4 regions of the Rouxiella sp. T17 genome follow, and region 3 is predicted to be linked to each of the others. Evidence: predicted binding sites of a transcription regulator. Region 3 holds the regulator's gene; each other region holds the start of a gene.

Region 1 (4,769 bases), on a different contig from region 3:
ATTCCGCTCATCAAGTAAACGCAGCGCGGCGTCGACAAGCTTGTCGGCGGCGGCCTGTCCGGCTGAGGTCAACGGCGGGCGATGCTGACCGGCAAATACGATTTCTGTCGAACGCTCTTCGCGAATAGCCATTAAATCACTGCGCAACCACGCCTGAATCTCGCGGGCTTTTGCCCTATCTTCGGGATTGGACGGGTAAATGGCGGCGAACGTCGGCGCGGGGAACAGCTCTTCAATATATTCGTCAATCGCCGAAGATTCAGAAAGCTGGAAACTGCCGTTCGACAATGTCGGCACGCGACGGGTAGTAGAAATAGCCGAATAGCTCTCTTTAAGGTTCTCCGCCTGCGCCAGATCGACCGTTTCAATCTCAAACGGAATGCCTTTTTCCGTCAGCGCAACAAATGCCGACATCACATACGGACTATAATAATTAGCATCGGAATAGAGCGTTAAAGTAGGTTGTTGCACTTTTGTCTCCTGAAAAAGAAGGGTTTATTCCCTGTCCTGATCGTTGAAACATAGCCTACTCTTTACTCAATAACTATATGTCTTACTCAATAACGCTGCGGCTGATGAATAATTCCTTTGAGGAGGCTTAATGAAGAGATGCGTTCTGACAATGGCGGTGCTGCTTGCTACGCTTTTTTCCGCCCATTCTGAAGCCTCTTCGGCCCAGGAGATTAAAGAAAAATTTAACCGCATGGAGATAGGCGATCGCACGCTGTGCCTCAGCGACATTCTTTATCCCAACGAACAGGCAATGAAAGTCATCGAAAACGGTTTTTTGGTGCAAAAATCGAAAGATGAGCTGGTTTATCAAACGGTTTTAATCTATCTGCTTGGCAACGACGTGACCGTCAATATTCACGCGCTTATCGTCAGCCGCTTAAATAAAAATTCTTTTTCCAACGAGTTCAGGGATACCTTTATTCAGGTGACCGGCCTCGACCAACCGACACAGGCGGCGGCCAAGGCTAACATCTTGAAAAGCTATCAGGAATCGGTCGTAAAGCAGATTAATGTAGTGCCTTACAGCGCGGTGCTGCTTAACGAAAAGGGCTATGAAATCAGCCAGCAAGAGGATGAGGTCAGCGAGCTGAGCACCTGCTACATTTCACCTATCAAAACAGCGGAATGAAGAGACAGATTAGCGCTGAAATTGCCTTTATCATTTCCATACCCGCCGATTAATCAGACGCCAGTACGCAATAATAAGCTCAAAATAAAGACGATTGTACGCTTTTCCCCACGATGATAATCTCAACCTCTTTGATCTTTAACGTAAAAGCATGATTCCCCGCTTTTGCGTCTTTCTGCACGGCAACTAAAAAACAGGGTCAGTGGATGAGTTTTTCAAAATGTAGTCTGCAAGATTGGTCATTTTCAACGATTATCGCCGGATTTGTTGCCGTATTAGTAGGCTACACCAGCGCCGCCGCGATTGTCTTTCAGGCTTATCAGTCAGCGGGCGCGAGTCTTGAACAGATCGGCAGCTGGTTCACCATGCTCGGCTTCGGCATGGGCCTTACCACGATGGGCCTATCACTCTATTATAAAACGCCGATATTAACCGCGTGGTCAACGCCGGGCGCGGCGCTTTTGGTCACCAGCATGCCGGGCATTTCGATTAACGATGCGATTGGCGTGTTTGTCTTCGCCAACGGACTGATATTTTTAGCAGGCGTGACCGGGTTATTCGCGCGACTGATGCGCTATATTCCGCAGGCGCTGTCAGCGGCGATGCTGGGCGGAATTCTGCTGCGTTTTGGCCTCGACGCCTTTGCCTCGTTGCAAACTAATTTGGCGCTGGCGGGCAGCATGTGTGTCGTTTATCTGTTCGCAAAACGGTTTATCGCCCGCTATGCCGTCATTCTTTCCCTTGCTGTTGGCCTCGCGATTGCGGCGCTGCAAGGTGATATCGCCTCTCACGGACAGACGCTGCATTTTGCCGCGCCCGTGCTCATCGCGCCGCATTTCTCCTGGTCAACGATGATAGGCATCGGCTTGCCGTTCTTTATTGTGACCATGGCGTCGCAAAACGCGCCGGGAATCGCGACTTTACAAGCCTCGGGTTATAAAGTGCAGGTTTCAATCCTGATTGCCGTTATTGCGCTGGTTACCCTGATTTTGGCACCTTTCGGCGTCTATTCGATTGGTATTGCTGCCATTACTGCGGCGATGTGTATGGGAAAAGACGTGCATCCCGATCCCAAAAAATGTTACACCGCTGCCGTAGCGGCGGGCGGCTTTTACCTGCTCGCTGGCTTATTAGGCGGCTCAATCGGCTCGCTGTTTACCGCCCTGCCTGCGCCGCTTATTCACACCATTGCCGGCCTGGCATTACTCGGTACGATTTCGGGCAGCCTGTTCCGCGCCCTTTCTGAAGAGAAACAACGCGACGCCGCGATAATAACTTTTCTGATCACCGCTTCGGGCATTCAACTGTTTGGGGTCGGCTCTGCCTTCTGGGGTTTGATCGGTGGCGTCATAACTCATGCCATTGTGAGCTTCTCATTTAAATCCTCACAAAAAAATCAGCAAAAAATCAGTAATTCCGCGCCTTAAAATCCATCAGGGGTCTCAAAAAGTTGAGGCCCTTCATGTTATGGGTAACAAGATTCGGTAACACGCCATTTAGTGACACGCATCACATTTTCACTCTCGCAAAGCCTTTTAACTGATCTAATAAACCGCCAGACAAAGAGCAAAATGAAATGAAAATCGAGACAAAATCTTGCGTAGTGACCGGGAAAAAAGACGTGGCTGTGGTTGATCAACAGCTTGAATATCAGGGCGAAGGCACCTTGGTTAAAGTGACACGCGGCGGAATTTGTGGCTCTGACTTGCACTATTACGAGCACGGCGCGGTCGGCGATTTTAAAGTCCGTGAGGCGATGGTGTTAGGCCATGAAGTGGTTGGCGTGGTCGAACAGTCCGATAACGCCGCACTGAAGCCCGGCCAAAAAGTGGCGTTAAACCCGAGCAAGCCTTGTAAAGCCTGCAAATATTGTCTGGCCGGCGAAGAAAACCAGTGTACGACAATGAAATTTTTCGGCAGCGCGATGTATTTCCCTCACATCAACGGTGCTTTTACCCAGTTCAAAATCGTCGATAGCGAACAGTGTATTCCATTTGATAACAGCGTAAGCGACCGCCTGATGGTATTTGCAGAACCCTTGGCCGTCGCAATCCACGCCGTCAATCAGGCAGGCGACGTGCAAGGCAAAAGCGTGTTCGTTTCTGGCGTTGGGCCAATCGGCAGTCTGATTGCCGCTGCGGCAAAAGCTAAAGGCGCGGCAGAAGTGGTCTGTACTGATTTAAGCCCCCGCTGTCTGGAAATTGCCAAAGCGATGGGCGCCACCAAAACGCTGGATGCCGCTAACGGCGATTTCGCGCCATATCTGGAGCAGAAAGGCTATTTCGACGTCTCTTTCGATGCTTCGGGCCATCATTCCTCGATTCGTCGCTGTCTGGAAGTTACTCGCGCCAAGGGCACATTAGTGCAGGTTGGCATGGGCGGCGCAATTCCTGATTTCCCGATGATGATGCTGATTGCCAAAGAGATTAAGTGGGTCGGTAGCTTCCGCTTTACCGAAGAGTTCGTCACCGCCGTCGAATGGCTGGCCGATAAGGTGATTGACCCGATGCCGCTGCTCTCCGCCGAGTATCCACAGGATCAGTTAACCGACGCGCTAAAATTCGCCGCCGACAAAACCAAGGCTTCAAAAGTGCAGCTGGTGTTTTAGTCCGCCTGCGTCACCATCATGTCCGTTTTTGGCCTTCTTCTCCCGCTCTAGTGCGCGCACTATGGCGTTAACTTAACGAGAGGAGGGCCGAAAATGTCCAACAGCGCATTATTGATCATCGACGTACAGCGTTCATTCGAGCACAGACCATTCTGGCAGGAAGAGGATTTTCCGGCGTTTAAACAGGCGATTTCGCGTCTAATTGAGGGCTGTGAAAGCCGCAACGTGCCGCTGGTCGATATTTTCCACGTCAGTCAGGGCCCTTTTGCGCTGGAATCCGGCTTTGTTACGCCGATGTCCTTCCTCCAACACGAGCCGCAGGCACGTTTTTACAAACACGTGCATAATGCCTTAACGGAATCGGGGCTGGATCTATGGCTGCATGAAAATAAAATTAATCATCTTATTATCAGCGGATTACGCACGGAACAGTGCTGCGAGACGACTACCCGCGTGGCATCGGATCTCGGCTTTAACGTCACCTTTGTGACGGAAGCGACGATGACTTTCCCGATGACGCACGCAGACGGCAAAACGTTCTCTACCGATGACATCAAACGTCATACCGAGTTGGTGCTGGCAGAACGTTTCGCCACCATTACCGACGTTGACGGCGCGCTGGCGGAATTGGATGCTAACATTCCTTCATTATCAGTAAATTAGCCTTTCTTGGAGCACTATGCAGCGCGATGTTTTCTTTGTGACTCTGCCGGGCACCCTGGCGCTTGATTTAACGGGACCGGCTGAAACGCTGCGTCTGAGCGGCGAGTTCAAGATGCATTACATCAGTCCGCTGCAAGAGGTGGAGCTGACGACCGGTCTGGTGGTCAGCCGCCTGTTGCCTCTGCCCGCTATTTTGCCCGACCACAGCATTGTCGTGGTGCCGGGCGTGAGTGATTCTGAAACCCTGTTCGACACGCCGCCCGCGCAACAGGTCTGTGAATGGCTGAAAACGTTGAAAGAGTCTATCGAGCTGGGGCGTTTGCAGTTGGTGTGCATCTGTTCGGGAAGTTTATTGGC
Region 2 (4,769 bases), on a different contig from region 3:
GACGTCATCTTGCAGATACGGATTTTCGAAACGAGACAAAATTTTCTGAATATAAGCCGCATGTTTTTCTGAATCGAAGCCGTAACGCTTGATCAACACCGCGCCGCTCTCTTCCATCGCGCCTTTAACAATGTCGCGCACTTTCGGGTCAAGAATGGCATCACGAATCGTGGCGTGGCCCGCCTGCTGACCTAAATACGCCGTAATCGCGTGGCCGGTATTCAGGGTGAAAAGCTTGCGCTCGACGAAGGCCATCAGGTTATCGGTCAGCTCCATCCCTTTGATATCAGGCAAAGGACCTTTGAACTGGGTCTGATCGACAATCCATTCGGAGAAGGTTTCGACGGTCACTTCCAGCGGATCGGTAGTGCCCGCAGCCGGCGGTGGCACGATGCGATCGACGGCGGAGTCGACGAAACCAACGTGCGCCTCAACCCAGGCTTTTTCTTCTTCCGGCAGCGCGTTGATAACGTGCTGTTTAAACTGGCTGGTGCCGCGCACCATATTTTCGCAGGCGATGATATTTAACGGGTTTTCATTGCCCTGCTGGTGACGCAGCACCAAACCTTTTGCCACGTTCGGGGCGATTTTTTCTAAAATAGTCGGGCCGACGGCGGTGGTGACCAAATCAACCTGCGCGATAAGATTGATGGCGTCCTGACCCGCGCTGTTCACGGCGTTAACGTTTTTGACCGTCTCGATAATCTTCTGCTCGCCCACCACGTGGACGTCGTAACTGTTGCGACTGTTCAGTGCGTCGAGCAGGACCGGACTAACGTCGGCGAAGGTCAATTCAACCTGCGCATCGGCGAGCAGTTTGCCGATAAATCCGCGGCCAATATTGCCTGCGCCAAAGTGTAAAGCTTTCATGATGACTCCCTAAAATGGTGACAAGAACCAGGAAGCTCTGGGCTTCGAATCAACAACCGGGTCTGCTCTCACCATGCTTTATCGACATGTTGAAGAGTGCCAAACCCGGTTAGTAACGTTCTCGAATGATGACATTCGATAACCCGGAGATTATCGAATAATTGCCGTTAGCCGCGAATGATCTGCAACACTTCTTCTACACTATTGGTGGTCGCCAGACGGTCGATTACGCCATCTTCGTCCAGTGCGGTGGTCAGCTTGGTGATCACGTTAATATGCTCGTTGTTACGCGCGGCAATACCGATAACCAGACGGGCAGAATCGTCTTCATCGTCGCCCCAGCGAATTCCCGCCGGATACTGGCAGAACACGATGCCGGTTTTCAGCACGCGATCTTTGGCTTCAATGGTGCCGTGCGGCACGGCAATCGACTCGCCCAGATAGGTTGAGGTCAACTGCTCGCGGGCCAGCATCGCGTCGACGTATTCCGCCTGCACGTAACCGCCTTTCACCAACTGCTCGCCAGCGAAGCGAATCGCCTCTTCTTTATTGGCGGCGGTCAGATTGAGGAAGATATTTTCAGGACTCATACGGAACAGATTGCTGTTGTCCGCTTCAGTCACGACGCTATCGCTCAGCGTGGTGTTGACTTTGTCTTTATACAGGGTGGTTTTATTGGCTTCTGACAGACGCGACACCAGGTCGGTATACAGGCCGCTGTCGAGGAAGTTGGTCAACGAAATATGCTGCGCGTGTGGCACCTGACGCATGGCGCGCTCGGTGAGGTCGCGGTGAGTAATCACCAGGTCGACATCATCCGGCAAGTTGTTGATTGCCATGTTAGTTACCGAAATATTGCTCAGCTTCGCGTCTTGCACTTTCTTGCGTAAAACGCCCGCGCCCATCGCACTTGACCCCATACCGGCGTCGCAGGCTACGATAATTTTACGCACGGTAGAGAGGTCGCCCGCTACGCCAGCAGGTGCCGCCGCGCCGGTCGCCGTGGTCACGCCTTTTGACTGCGCTTTCATATCCTGAACGCGACGAGTGGCCGCTTCCAAATCGTCTTCATCTTTCACTTTCGAGCTTTTCAGCAGGATGGAAGAGACAACGAAAGAGACCAGGAAGGCCGCGACGATAGCGGAGATGTTAGCGAAATAGGCGCCTTTTGGCGTCATCGCCAGAACCGCAAGGATGGAACCCGGAGAAGCCGGAGAAACCAGACCGCCGTTAAGCAGAGTCAGCGTAAACACGCCGGTCATGCCGCCCAGAATAACCGCCAGCAGCAGGCGCGGGTTCATCAGCACGTACGGGAAATAGATTTCGTGAATACCCCCGAGGAAGTGGATAATTGCCGCACCGCCCGCAGACTGCTTGGCGCTTCCGCGTCCAAACACCATGTAGGCAATCAGCACGCCCATGCCCGGACCCGGGTTGGCTTCAATCAGGAAGAAGATAGATTTACCGGCTTCCGACGCCTGCTGAATACCCAGCGGCGAGAAGATACCGTGGTTGATGGCGTTGTTCAGGAACAGGATTTTCGCCGGTTCGACGAAGATGGAAGCCAGCGGCAGCAGGTTATGGATAACCATGATGTGCACGCCCGCCGCCAGCAGCTTGGACAGCGCTTCGACCAGCGGCCCGATTGCCAGGAAGGAGAGAATGGCCAGCAGCATGCCGATAATACCGGCAGAGAAGTTGTTAACCAACATCTCGAAGCCGCTTTTGATCTTACCGTCAACCCAGCGGTCAAAATGTTTGATACACCAGCCGCCCAGCGGACCGGCAATCATTGCGCCCAGGAACATCGGCATATCCGCACCGACGATCACGCCCATGGTGGTGATGGCACCGACCACGCCGCCGCGATCGCCCGCGACCAGACGTCCGCCGGTAAAGCCAATCAGCAATGGCAGCAGATAAGTAATCATCGGGCCGACAAGTTTGGCGAGCGTCGCGTTCGGGATCCAGCCAGTCGGAATGAACAGCGCGGTAATAATACCCCACGCGATAAATGCCCCAATATTAGGCATTACCATGTTACTCAGAAAGCGGCCAAAGTTTTGAACCTTAACCTTTACGTCTGGTGAAAACATAAAACACACCCCTATTGATACGCGCTAACAATAAGAGCGCGCGATACGTGATAATTATTGGGACGGTATCAATACCCAAAACTGTGGGATCCCGTCGAATTGCTGTCTGCAAGGCGAACTCTAGCACGTCATTATGACCACGCGTAGACAGGGCTCGGCCCGTGATTGGGATCACTGCTTTACCCCCTCCTCCCCCTCTCTTTTGGTGATCTGCATCACATAAAAGTGCTGTAACTTAAGCAGAATGGGTGGAAAGCAGGGCAAAAGGTAAACTAATTGTGATCAATGTCACTTTTTTGTGGGCGATCTTTATCGTCAAAGCGTGATAACGATCACAATTTATTTTCGCTATCCAACTGAAATTGTGGTTAAAAAGGCAACAAAAAACCGGGGCGCTTTTTTTAACGCAAATTTAACAAGTTCTAGTGAAAGAAAATTACGCCTCATCCGCAGGGCCTTTTTGTCGTCATGATGAAACGCCCCGCTTTTGCTCGTCGTTAAAAACAGGTCAATTTATCCAAGAATTTCCTCCGCTGATCGGCGGCTTGTCTGAGTACGAAGTTCGCCGTTCTTATATAACCTATACTTAAGTACAGGTAATATCGCTTTATTGATTGCCCTCGTGAATAGCTTCTTAACTATTCATCATCGTTTAAAATATATAGAAAAGCGTTAACTCAACGCGTTAAAGTTTTTGTTGCTTAAAAAATGGTTAGGCTAAAAAAGAGAGGTTTTGGATGATGTCTATTACACTCATTCTAATTGTGATTAGAATCATTAACTTAGCGTTAAGCATAATTGTCAGCGTGAAAAAGTTATTAAATAATATTGGGTAAAGATAAAAATTTATATAATTAATCTATCGTTAAATAGCCTCACTCTGGCTATTTTAAAAATAAAATATTTGGATCCATAAAAAATAAAACCTATACTTAAGTACAGGTAAAGTACAGGTGCAATAAAGATGCTGTAACAATAAAAGCCCGTACAAATGCAAATTTAATTAATAAAACCGTCAAAATACAGTTGTTATAATGCAGTTTTTACGAATACAGCTGTTACTTATAAAGAGAGTGAATTCCCTGGTGTTGGCCACGTTGGCATCCCCTTATCTCGCCGAGAATAAGGGGCTTTTTTTTGTCATAGGTTTATCAGAATGAGAGGAAAATAGATTAGAAAGAGAGGGGAAATAGTTCAGAAAGAAATGCGATAGAGATTGGAAAGAAAATAGGCATTCTTTTAGAAAAAGAAAGTTATTTGGAAACTAATAACCCATTATTTTCCAACCCCGCCGCTTTCATATAAATCCTCAAGACGCGCTAGCTTGGTGAATAATATCCAGCACCTGATGCAAATTATGCGCTTCAACCTGACCCGGCGCGGAAGATTGTCCTACCATGCCAAACGCCAATGCGGAGCCGGTTAATTCCCCCGTTAAGCGCGAAACCACGCCCGTGCCCCCCATCGACATCGTTAACAGCGGCTTTTTGGCATATTTACTGTGCATTTCCCACGTGGCGTTCATCAGCGCGAGCACGTCGCCGGCGTTTTTTGGCATCGCGGCTATTTTAAGCACGTCGGCACCCATCTCCTGCTGCAATCGCAAACGACGAATCATCTCTTCCTGCGGCGGCGTTTGCTCAAAATCATGGCTCGACATCACAATGCCCACTCCGATTTCATGCGCGTGCGCCACCAGCTTGTGCACCAGCACCTGATTGCGGAACATCTCGATATCCAGTAAATCCGTTTTACCGTAGGTTAAAATTTGCTGATAAAGCGCGCAATAATCGGCGTCGGCGA
Region 3 (4,769 bases):
ACTATTATCGACGCTGTAGCGGATTGCCGCTGCTACCGAAGGTCAAAGTGCCGTTGCTGATTATTCACGCCAAAGACGACCCTTTCATGACTGACGCGGTGATCCCCGACCCACGTGACCTGCCGCCTGAGGTAGAATATCAGCTGACCGAACGCGGCGGGCACGTCGGATTTGTCGGCGGCAGCTGGCGTCATCCGCAGATGTGGCTGGAAACACGCATTCCCGACTGGCTGGCTCCGCGCCTGCTGGCCGAATCAACGATTGAGAAAAATAGACACCATGATCATTCCTTATAAAGAATTGCCACCCGAAACCCTCGACAGTGTCATCGAAGCCTTTGTGCTGCGCGAAGGCACCGATTACGGCGAGCAGGAAAGAACGCTGGAGCAAAAGGTGGAAGACGTGCGCCGCCAGCTTAAAAGCGGCGACATCGTGCTGGTGTGGTCGGAGTTGCACGAAACGCTCAATATCATGCCGCGCGGCCAGTTTCGCGCCGGCGATGAAGAACGCGATGACTATATTCCATAACCCAACGGCGTAGTTCCTTAACCCAAAGGCGTGGTTCCATAACTAAATAGCAAGCTTAAGCAGCCAAACGCGACGCGGAGATCTCCTGTCACTTAGCGCATAGATATGGTAACAATAAGCTTAATTATGCGCGAACCGCAGGAGTCCGACACCGATGTCAGCTAAACACCCCGTTATCGCCGTCACTGGCTCGAGCGGCGCTGGAACGACCACCACCAGCCTGGCTTTTCGCAAGATATTTCAACAGCAGGGCCTGCACGCCGCCCAGCTTGAAGGCGATAGCTTTCACCACTTTACGCGCCCCGAAATGGACGCGGCAATCCGCAAGGCGCGCGATTTAGGCCGTCATATCAGCTACTTTGGTCCCGAGGCCAATGACTTCACGCTGCTGGAACAAAGCTTTATCGAATACGGCAAGACCGGCTCCGGCCGCTCGCGCAAGTATCTGCATACTTATGACGAAGCCGTGCCCTACAATCAGGTGCCCGGCACCTTCACGCCGTGGCAGGCGCTGCCCGAACCGACCGATATTCTGTTTTACGAAGGCCTGCACGGCGGCGTGGTGACGAATCAGGTCGACGTCGCCAAACACGTCGATTTGCTGGTGGGCGTGGTGCCTATCGTCAACCTTGAATGGATCCAAAAACTGGTACGCGACACCGGCGAGCGCGGTCACTCCCGCGAGGCGGTGATGGATTCCGTCGTCAGGTCAATGGATGACTACATCAGCTACATCACGCCGCAGTTTTCCCGCACGCACATCAACTTCCAGCGCGTACCGACCATCGATACTTCGAATCCTTTCGCCGCGAAAGCCATTCCGTCGCTGGATGAAAGCTTCGTGGTGATCCATTTTCAGGGACTGGATCAGATCGATTTCCCATATTTGCTGGCGATGCTGCAAGGTTCGTTTATCTCGCACATCAACACGCTGGTGGTGCCGGGCGGCAAGATGGGGCTGGCGATGGAGCTGATCATGGGTCCGCTGGTGCAGCGTTTGATGGAAGGCAAGAAAATCGAATAATGCTGAAAAACGCCGCCGCAAAAGGTTTTGAGGCGGCGCGTCGTTCTAAAAGTCGATTCAATAAACGCTGAAAAGCGCCTGAATTTCGATTAACTTTCTGAATCGATCACTTCAAAGCTGTGCGTAATGGTTGCCGCTTTGCCCAGCATCAGCGAAACCGAGCAGTATTTCTCCGCCGACAGGCTAACCGCGCGCTCGACAACCTTGTCCGTCAGGTCTTTTCCGGTGACGATAAAGTGCAGATTAATGGTCGTAAACAGGCGCGGCGCTTCTTCGCGGCGTTCGGAAGTCAGCTTGACCTCGCAGCCTACGATGTCGTTACGGCCTTTCTGTAAAATAGAAACTACGTCGATGGCGCTGCATCCGCCCGCCGACATCAACAGCATTTCCATCGGGCTTGGGGATTTATCGCCCGCGTTGCCGTCCATGATTATCTGGTGGCCCGACGACGATTCACCCAGAAATGTTAAACCTTCGACCCACTTTACTCGTGCCTGCATTGGTTTCTCTCCTGCCACAATTTTTAAAACAGACTACCCTTTAGCCCTGAAACTGGCAATGTAACTCGATCCGCATCATGCTGAAGCGAGACAACACAAGACACGTCTGCAAACCTGTGCTACAAACAAAGCCGAAAGAAACTTTCCAACAAGTTGCGGTCAGGTTTTTTAGGTGTTAACAGGATAACCTTGGTGATAAGGGCAAATTACCGCTTAAATCACTCTACCTGCCGCTTGCAGCATTGCTGGTCAGTTCATATGCTAAAAGAGCGCGAAGTAAAAAATCGCCGTACAGGGACTCAGAACCCTGCGATTTTGGGCAGCGATAATAAGAGGATAATAACTAATGGTTCTCGGCAAGCCACAAACAGACCCTACTCTCGAATGGTTCCTGTCTCATTGTCATATACACAAGTACCCTTCTAAAAGTACGCTGATTCACCAAGGTGAAAAGGCCGAAACGCTTTATTACATCGTGAAAGGCTCGGTTGCCGTGCTTATCAAAGATGAAGAAGGCAAAGAGATGATACTTTCCTACCTGAATCAGGGTGACTTCATCGGCGAGCTGGGACTCTTCGAAGAAGGTCAGGAACGTAGCGCGTGGGTAAGAGCGAAAACTGCCTGTGAAGTGGCCGAAATTTCCTACAAGAAATTCCGCCAGCTGATCCAGGTTAACCCGGATATTCTGATGCGCCTCTCTGCGCAGATGGCGAGCCGACTGCAAATCACGTCCGAAAAAGTAGGTAACCTTGCTTTCCTCGATGTGACCGGTCGTATTGCCCAGACTCTGCTGAATCTGGCTAAACAGCCCGATGCCATGACCCATCCCGATGGTATGCAGATCAAGATTACCCGTCAGGAAATTGGTCAGATCGTCGGTTGCTCACGCGAGACGGTAGGTCGAATTCTCAAAATGCTCGAAGATCAGAGTCTGATCTCGGCGCACGGTAAAACGATTGTCGTTTACGGCACCCGTTAATCGTTTTAAAAACGGCATGGCGATTCGTCGTCGTGCCGTTTTTGTTTGAATCTCTTTCAAATGACGCTTTGGCGACGACTCTTTTACCATCCTGAAATCAACTATGCGCTGCGTCAAACGCTGGTGCTATGCCTGCCTATCGCCTTTGCCATGCTGTTTGGCCAACTCAAGATGGGTCTGCTGTTCGCGCTGGTGCCTGCCTGCTGCAATATTTCCGGTCTCGATACGCCCCACAAACATTTCTTCAAGCGGCTGGTGATTGGCGGCTCGCTGTTTGCCGTCAGCAGTATTTTGCTCCAGCTGATGCTGGTGAACTGGCACGTGCCGCTGCCGTTTATCATGCTGAGTTTCGCGCTGGTGATTGGCGTGACGGGCGAAATCGGTCCGCTGCATGCACGACTGCTTTCGGGCGCGCTGGTGGCCTCAATCTTTACGCTGAGCATGGCGGGCGTGGTGCCCATCTGGCACGCGCCGCTGCTTTTTGTGGTCGGTACAGCCTGGTACGGACTGTTTAACTGGCTGTGGTTCCGACTTTCGGAAGAGCAGCCGATGCGTGAAACCCTCAGTCAGCTGTATAACGAGCTCGCCGATTATTTCGAGGCGAAATATACCCTGCTGACTCAGCACACCGATCCCGACACTGCGCTGCCGCCGCTGTTGAAAAGGCAGCAAAAGGTGATCGATTTAATTGCCACGCTGTATCAACAGATGCACATGTTGCCCAACAACGATCATCAGCATCGTAAACGGCTGCTGCGCAATTTTCAGGTGGCGCTGGATTTGCAGGAGCACATTACCGTCAGTTTGCACCTGCCCGAAGAGGTGCAAAAGCTGGTGGAAGAGAGCCACGCCGAGGCGGTGATTGCCCGCAACGCGCAGGTGATTAGCGCGAGGCTGCGACGGATTGGCGACGACATTCTCTATCATCGACGTTCGCCTCGTTTTTCAATGGCAAACGAACTGGCGGCGCTGGAAAAGATCGCCTCGCGCTATCGCGATAATCCGGTTGGCCAGTTTTGCTATTACCATTTCAGCCGCATTGCGCGACTGCTGCGCACCCAGCGCCCGCTGTATCGCCGCGATTTAATGCAGGATAAAAATCGCCTGCCGTTCTGGGCCGCGCTGAAAAGTTATCTGTCTTTCAAGTCTGCCGCCTTGCGCAACGCCGCGCGATTGGGCGTGATTCTGGCGATCGGCAGCACGCTCGGCATGTTCTTTAATTTGCCGAAACCTTACTGGATTTTGCTCACCACGCTGCTGGTCAGTCAAAACGGCTATAACGCCACGCGGGTGCGCATTCAGCACCGCGCGCTCGGCACGCTCATCGGCCTGATTCTGGCGGCGGGCCTGCTTCATCTGGCCATTCCGCAGAATATTACCCTGCTGTTTATGCTGCTGATTTCGCTGATTTCCTATACCGTGCTGCGCAAAAATTATGGCCTCGGAATGATTGGGCTGACCGTCACGGCGGTTTACACGCTGCAAATTCTGGGGCTAAACGGCGCGAATTTCCTGCTGCCGCGATTAATCGATACCCTGATTGGCTGTGCGCTGGCGTTTGGCGGCATGATTTGGCTGTGGCCGCAGTGGCAGAGCGGCATGCTGCGCACCAACGCCCATCAGGCGCTCGAGGCCGATCAAACCGCAATAAGATTAGTGTTGCAGGAAGAGCCCGATCCCGCCGAGCTGGCCTATGCGCGCATGAAAGTGAATCAGGCGCATAATCAGCTATTTACCT
Region 4 (4,769 bases), on a different contig from region 3:
TAGGCGCAGCGTTAGGGCGTAGCGTGGTTTGAATCAGGGAATCGGGATCAACAGCCGGTGCGTTGTCCGAGACGGCGAGCAGCGGAAAACGTGCGGGCAACTGGGTGCCTGCCATCGCGCCAAGCTGGGGCACGGCGGCAAGTAGCGCGCGGGTGTAAGGATGCTGCGGCGCATTGAAAATCTGGCTGACCTCGCCCTCTTCCACGCTTTCGCCTTTATACATCACCAACACGCGATCGGCGATTTCGGCCACCACACCCATGTCGTGGGTAATGAAAATCACCGCCATCTGCATCTCTTGTTGCAGGACGCGAATTAACTGCAAAATTTGCGCCTGAATAGTGACGTCGAGCGCGGTCGTGGGTTCGTCGGCAATCAGCAGCGCCGGTTTGCAGGAGAGCGCCATCGCAATCATCACCCGTTGGCGCATGCCGCCCGAAAGTTGATGCGGATAACTGACGAGGATATTTTTGGCTTCGGGAATGCGCACCAGTTCCAGCATGCGCAGCGCTTCGGCAGAGGCCGCCGCGTGGTCTTTGCCCTGATGCAGTCGAATGGATTCGGCAATCTGCTCGCCGACGGTAAACACCGGGTTCAGCGAGGTCATCGGCTCTTGAAAAATCATCGCCATGTCCGCGCCGCGCAGCTTGCGCATTTCGGATTGGCGGGCAGTGGTCAGATTCACCTGCTGCCCATTGCGCCGCCGAAAGTTGATGTCGCCGTGATGCAGCTCGCCGCCGCCCTGCTCCACCAACCGCATGAGCGCCAGAGACGTCACGGATTTCCCCGAACCTGACTCCCCGACGATCGCCAACGTTTCGCCGCGTTTCACCTCGAAGCTGAGATTGCGGACGGCGTCGGTGGTTTGCCCGTCATGCACAAAACGCACGCCGAGGTCGCGCACCGACAGCACCTCATCCTCTTGCAAGGCAGGGCTGACAGGTTGAGGATTTTGCGATTTCACCGTGACTCCTTACTCATTTAACGCTCCCTGAAAACACGTTTTATCGATAGATTGCGACCTCGGGCGCCTGACCGACGTAGCCAAAGCCGCGATACATGCCTTCGCTGTTAAACGGCAGGCAAACGTTGCCGAAACGGTCAATGGCAATCATGCCGCCCTGACCGTCGAGCGCGACCAGTTTTTCCATGACGACTTTGTCGGCGGCCTGTTGCAGCGTCATGCCGGCATAGTCGATGAGCGCTGCGACGTCGTAAGCCGCCACTGCGCGCATGAAAACTTCGCCGGTGCCGGTGCTGGAAACGGCAACCGTGCGATTGCTGGCGTAGCAGCCCGCGCCAATAATTGGCGTATCGCCTACTCTTCCGGCCTGTTTGTTGGTCATGCCGCCGGTTGACGTCGCCGCCGCCAGATTACCAAAAGCGTCTAACGCCACCGCGCCGACTGTACCAAATTTGCGATCGGGATCGAGTGGATCGTCCGATTTACTCGCCGTCAGCGACGCCGCGTCGTGATCCAGCATGACGCCCGCGCTGGCCTTGGCGCGCTGCAACTGGTCATAGCGCTCCTGAGTATAAAAATAGTCTGCCGCCACCATTTCCTGCTGATGCTCGCGGGCGAAAATTTCTGCACCTTCGCCAGTAAACAGGACGTGCGGACTCAATTCCATCACTTTTCGCGCAGTTAAAATCGGATTGCGAATATGGCTCACGCAGCTTACCGCGCCTGCGTCGAGCGTTTTGCCATCCATGATGCAGGCGTCCAGCTCATGGGTGCCCAAATGGGTCATCACCGATCCGGTTCCGGCGTTGAACAGCGGACACTCTTCGAGCAGGCGCACGGCTTCGGTCACGGCGTCCAGCGCGCTGCCGCCCGCCGCCAGAATCGCCTGACCGCTGCTGACAATCTGTTCCAGCGCGAGCAAATAAAGGCGCTCTTTTTCAGCGCTCATCGCCGCCCGCGTTATCGCGCCCGCGCCGCCATGAATGGCAATGACCGCGACCGGCGCGGAAAGGTTGGGCTTTTCACTGTTGGAAACGTTGCTTGAATCTGTCATGTGCGCGCTCTTCTGCCATTAAGGCAGTCTAAAGAATAGTCGAAGATTTTGACTATATTTAGCCCGCCAGCGTATGTAAAGCTGAAAGTGAAGTCCACGGCAACAGAGGTAATTGCTTAGAATATTTAGAGAAAATTGCGGATAAAATCGAATAACGTCGGGACGTAAGGCATAAAAAAAGGAAAACCAGCGGGACTGATTTTCCTTTTTTCTATTGCGGGGTGCTCAACTTGGCGAGACGCGCTGCAAGCTGTTGATCCAGCCGTAAGACGGCAGTGGATCTACGCGCCGGGCCCGACCATGGCGGCGCTGAATCAATCCTTTGTCTTGCATTTCATTGAGGTCACGGCGAATTGTTTCCAAACTCACCGCCAACCACTGCGCTAACTCGTTTACCTGAACTACCTCATGCTGATCCACCAATTTCAATATTGCCTGGTGGCGGTTTTTTTTCATCACGATGCAACTCCAAACGCAGAAGACAATTTTATGTGACACAGGTCACAAAATCGAGGCTTATGATACGCGTTTGCAGCGGTAAATTTTGCGATCGATCTCATTGTTTTAAGATTTTTATCAGCGGAAATTTAGCTTTTCTGGCTTTTTTAGCGTTAAAGGATCGTTTTGAAGCGGGGTTAAGCCGAGACGTTCGAGAGAGGTGTATTAATGAAGGGCGCGTTTTCTGGCATACTGACAGAATCGTTTTCAACACCTATTTCATCCTTATTTTCTCAGCACCGGTCATAAAAAAGGTTTACTCATGGAAAACACGTTCACTTCCGGCCTGATTTCTCTTCAGGAAGCGCTGGATAAAATGCTGACGCAAACCGCGCCGCTGACCTCCACGCAAACCGAATGGCTGCCGCTGACCGAATCCGCCGGACGCATTACGGCAACGCCCGTCAGTTCGCCGGTATTTGTGCCGCCTTTCGATAACTCCGCGATGGACGGTTATGCCATTCGCAGCGCCGATTTCCATCCCGAAGCCATTTTCCCCGTGGCGGGTAAAGCCTTTGCCGGCGCGCCTTTTACGGGTGAATGGCCCGCGGGAAGCGCTATTCGCATCATGACGGGCGCGCCTGTGCCAGCCGGTGCCGACGTGGTTATCATGCAGGAAGAGGCCGAAACGCGTGACGCGGGCGTGCGTTTTACCGCCGAGATTCAGCCGGGACAAAATATTCGCCTAATCGGTGACGACATTCGTGAAGGTCAGGAAGTATTGGCCGCTGGCGTACGTTTGGGCGCGTCTCAGCTGCCGTTGCTGGCGTCACTGGGCGTTGAAAAGATTGAAGTTAATCGTCGGCTGAAAGTGGCGGTGTTCTCAACTGGCGACGAGCTGCAACCGGTCGGCACGCCGCTAAAAGAAGGGCAAATTTACGATACCAACCGTTTTGCCGTGCATTTGATGCTCGACAAGCTCGGCTGCGAGGTGCTGGATCTCGGCATTATTCGCGATGACCCCGAGGCGCTGCGTCAGGCGTTTAAACAGGCCGATGAGTTTGCCGATTTGGTGATAAGCAGCGGCGGCGTGTCAGTGGGCGAGGCGGATTACACCAAAACTATGCTCGAAGAGATCGGCACCATCGGTTTCTGGAAGCTGGCAATCAAGCCGGGCAAGCCATTTGCCTTTGGCAAGCTGAATAATGCGTGGTTCTGCGGCCTGCCGGGCAATCCGGTTTCTGCCGCGCTGACCTTTTACCAGCTGGTGCAGCCGCTGATTGCCAAACTGTCGGCGCAAAGCGACTGGAGCCTGCCCCCTCGCCTGCGCGCCAAAGCGGCGACGCCGTTTAAAAAGACGCCGGGACGTTTGGATTTCCAGCGCGCGGTGTTCAGCTATCAACAAGATGATAATGGGCTGGGTGAACTTGAAGCTCGCACCACCGGCGCTCAGGGTTCCCACGTTTTCAGCTCTTACAGTCTGGCGAACTGCTTCGTAGTGCTCGAGCGCGAGCGCGGCGACGTGGCGGTGGGCGAATGGGTTGAGGTCGAGCCGTTCAACGCGCTGTTACAAGGATAAACCGATGACGCTGCCAGAGCTGAGCGACGCAGAAATGCTGCGTTATAATCGCCAAATTGTGCTGCGAGGTTTCGATTTCGACGGACAGGAAAAGCTCAAAGCCAGCCATGCGCTGGTGGTGGGTTTGGGCGGATTAGGCTGTGCTGCCGCGCAGTATCTGGCCGCGGCGGGCGTTGGCACGCTGACCCTACTGGATTTTGACACCGTCTCGCTGTCGAATCTGCAACGTCAAACGCTGCATACCGACGCGCGAATTGGCATGAAAAAGGTGGCCTCGGCGGCTATCGCGCTGGCGGCGATTAATCCGCACGTCGTGCTGGAACAAATTGACCACCAGCTCGACGCAGAAGCGTTGGCGGCGCTGATTGCCCGCTGTGACGTGGTGCTCGACTGCACCGATAACGTTGAAATCCGCAATCAGCTGAATCAGGCCTGCTTTAGCCACAAAATTCCGCTGGTTTCCGGCGCGGCCATTCGCATGGAAGGTCAGATAAGCGTTTTCACTTATCATCAAAACGAACCTTGCTATCGCTGCCTGAGTCGGCTGTTTGGTGAGCAGGCGCTAACCTGCGTCGAGGCGGGCGTGATGGCGCCGCTGGTTGGCACTATCGGCAGCTTGCAGGCGTTGGAAGCCATCAAACTGCTGGCGAATTATGGCGAAACCAAGCCGGGCCGTCTGTTAATGTTCGACGCCATGACTCTGCAATTCACCGAGATGAAACTGCCAAAAAATC

What was found. The regulator CRP, encoded in region 3, controls carbon source genes, mostly activating them, when cyclic AMP is high. The targets are predictions, from matches to a motif close to ATGTGANNNNNNTCACAT.
Region 1: idnD (L-idonate 5-dehydrogenase) is a predicted target of CRP. The motif match lies at 2,639-2,656, and genes of this name have one in related genera.
Region 2: SC206_RS08230 (PTS mannitol transporter subunit IICBA) is a predicted target of CRP. The motif match lies at 3,243-3,260, and genes of this name have one in related genera.
Region 4: SC206_RS11670 (DeoR family transcriptional regulator) is a predicted target of CRP. The motif match lies at 2,508-2,525, and genes of this name have one in related genera.

What each region holds. Positions count from the first base shown of each region.
Region 1 covers NZ_JAWUEA010000027.1:110,069-114,837, reverse strand. The annotation lists gene yfcF (glutathione transferase) at 1-471, opposite strand, end outside; gene SC206_RS08310 (hypothetical protein) at 602-1,141, shown strand; gene SC206_RS08305 (benzoate/H(+) symporter BenE family transporter) at 1,348-2,568, shown strand; gene idnD (L-idonate 5-dehydrogenase) at 2,718-3,749, shown strand; gene SC206_RS08295 (cysteine hydrolase family protein) at 3,843-4,412, shown strand; gene SC206_RS08290 (GlxA family transcriptional regulator) at 4,429-4,769, shown strand, end outside.
Region 2 covers NZ_JAWUEA010000027.1:95,068-99,836, reverse strand. The annotation lists gene mtlD (mannitol-1-phosphate 5-dehydrogenase) at 1-870, opposite strand, end outside; gene SC206_RS08230 (PTS mannitol transporter subunit IICBA) at 1,038-2,966, opposite strand; gene aroD (type I 3-dehydroquinate dehydratase) at 4,276-4,769, opposite strand, start outside.
Region 3 covers NZ_JAWUEA010000001.1:13,104-17,872, reverse strand. The annotation lists gene SC206_RS00090 (hydrolase) at 1-296, shown strand, start outside; gene SC206_RS00085 (YheU family protein) at 280-528, shown strand; gene SC206_RS00080 (phosphoribulokinase) at 683-1,552, shown strand; gene SC206_RS00075 (OsmC family protein) at 1,642-2,052, opposite strand; gene crp (cAMP-activated global transcriptional regulator CRP) at 2,399-3,031, shown strand; gene SC206_RS00065 (YccS/YhfK family putative transporter) at 3,092-4,769, shown strand, end outside.
Region 4 covers NZ_JAWUEA010000031.1:137,563-142,331, forward strand. The annotation lists gene SC206_RS11660 (dipeptide ABC transporter ATP-binding protein) at 1-964, opposite strand, end outside; gene SC206_RS11665 (isoaspartyl peptidase/L-asparaginase family protein) at 1,005-2,018, opposite strand; gene SC206_RS11670 (DeoR family transcriptional regulator) at 2,244-2,474, opposite strand; gene moeA (molybdopterin molybdotransferase MoeA) at 2,779-4,035, shown strand; gene moeB (molybdopterin-synthase adenylyltransferase MoeB) at 4,040-4,769, shown strand, end outside.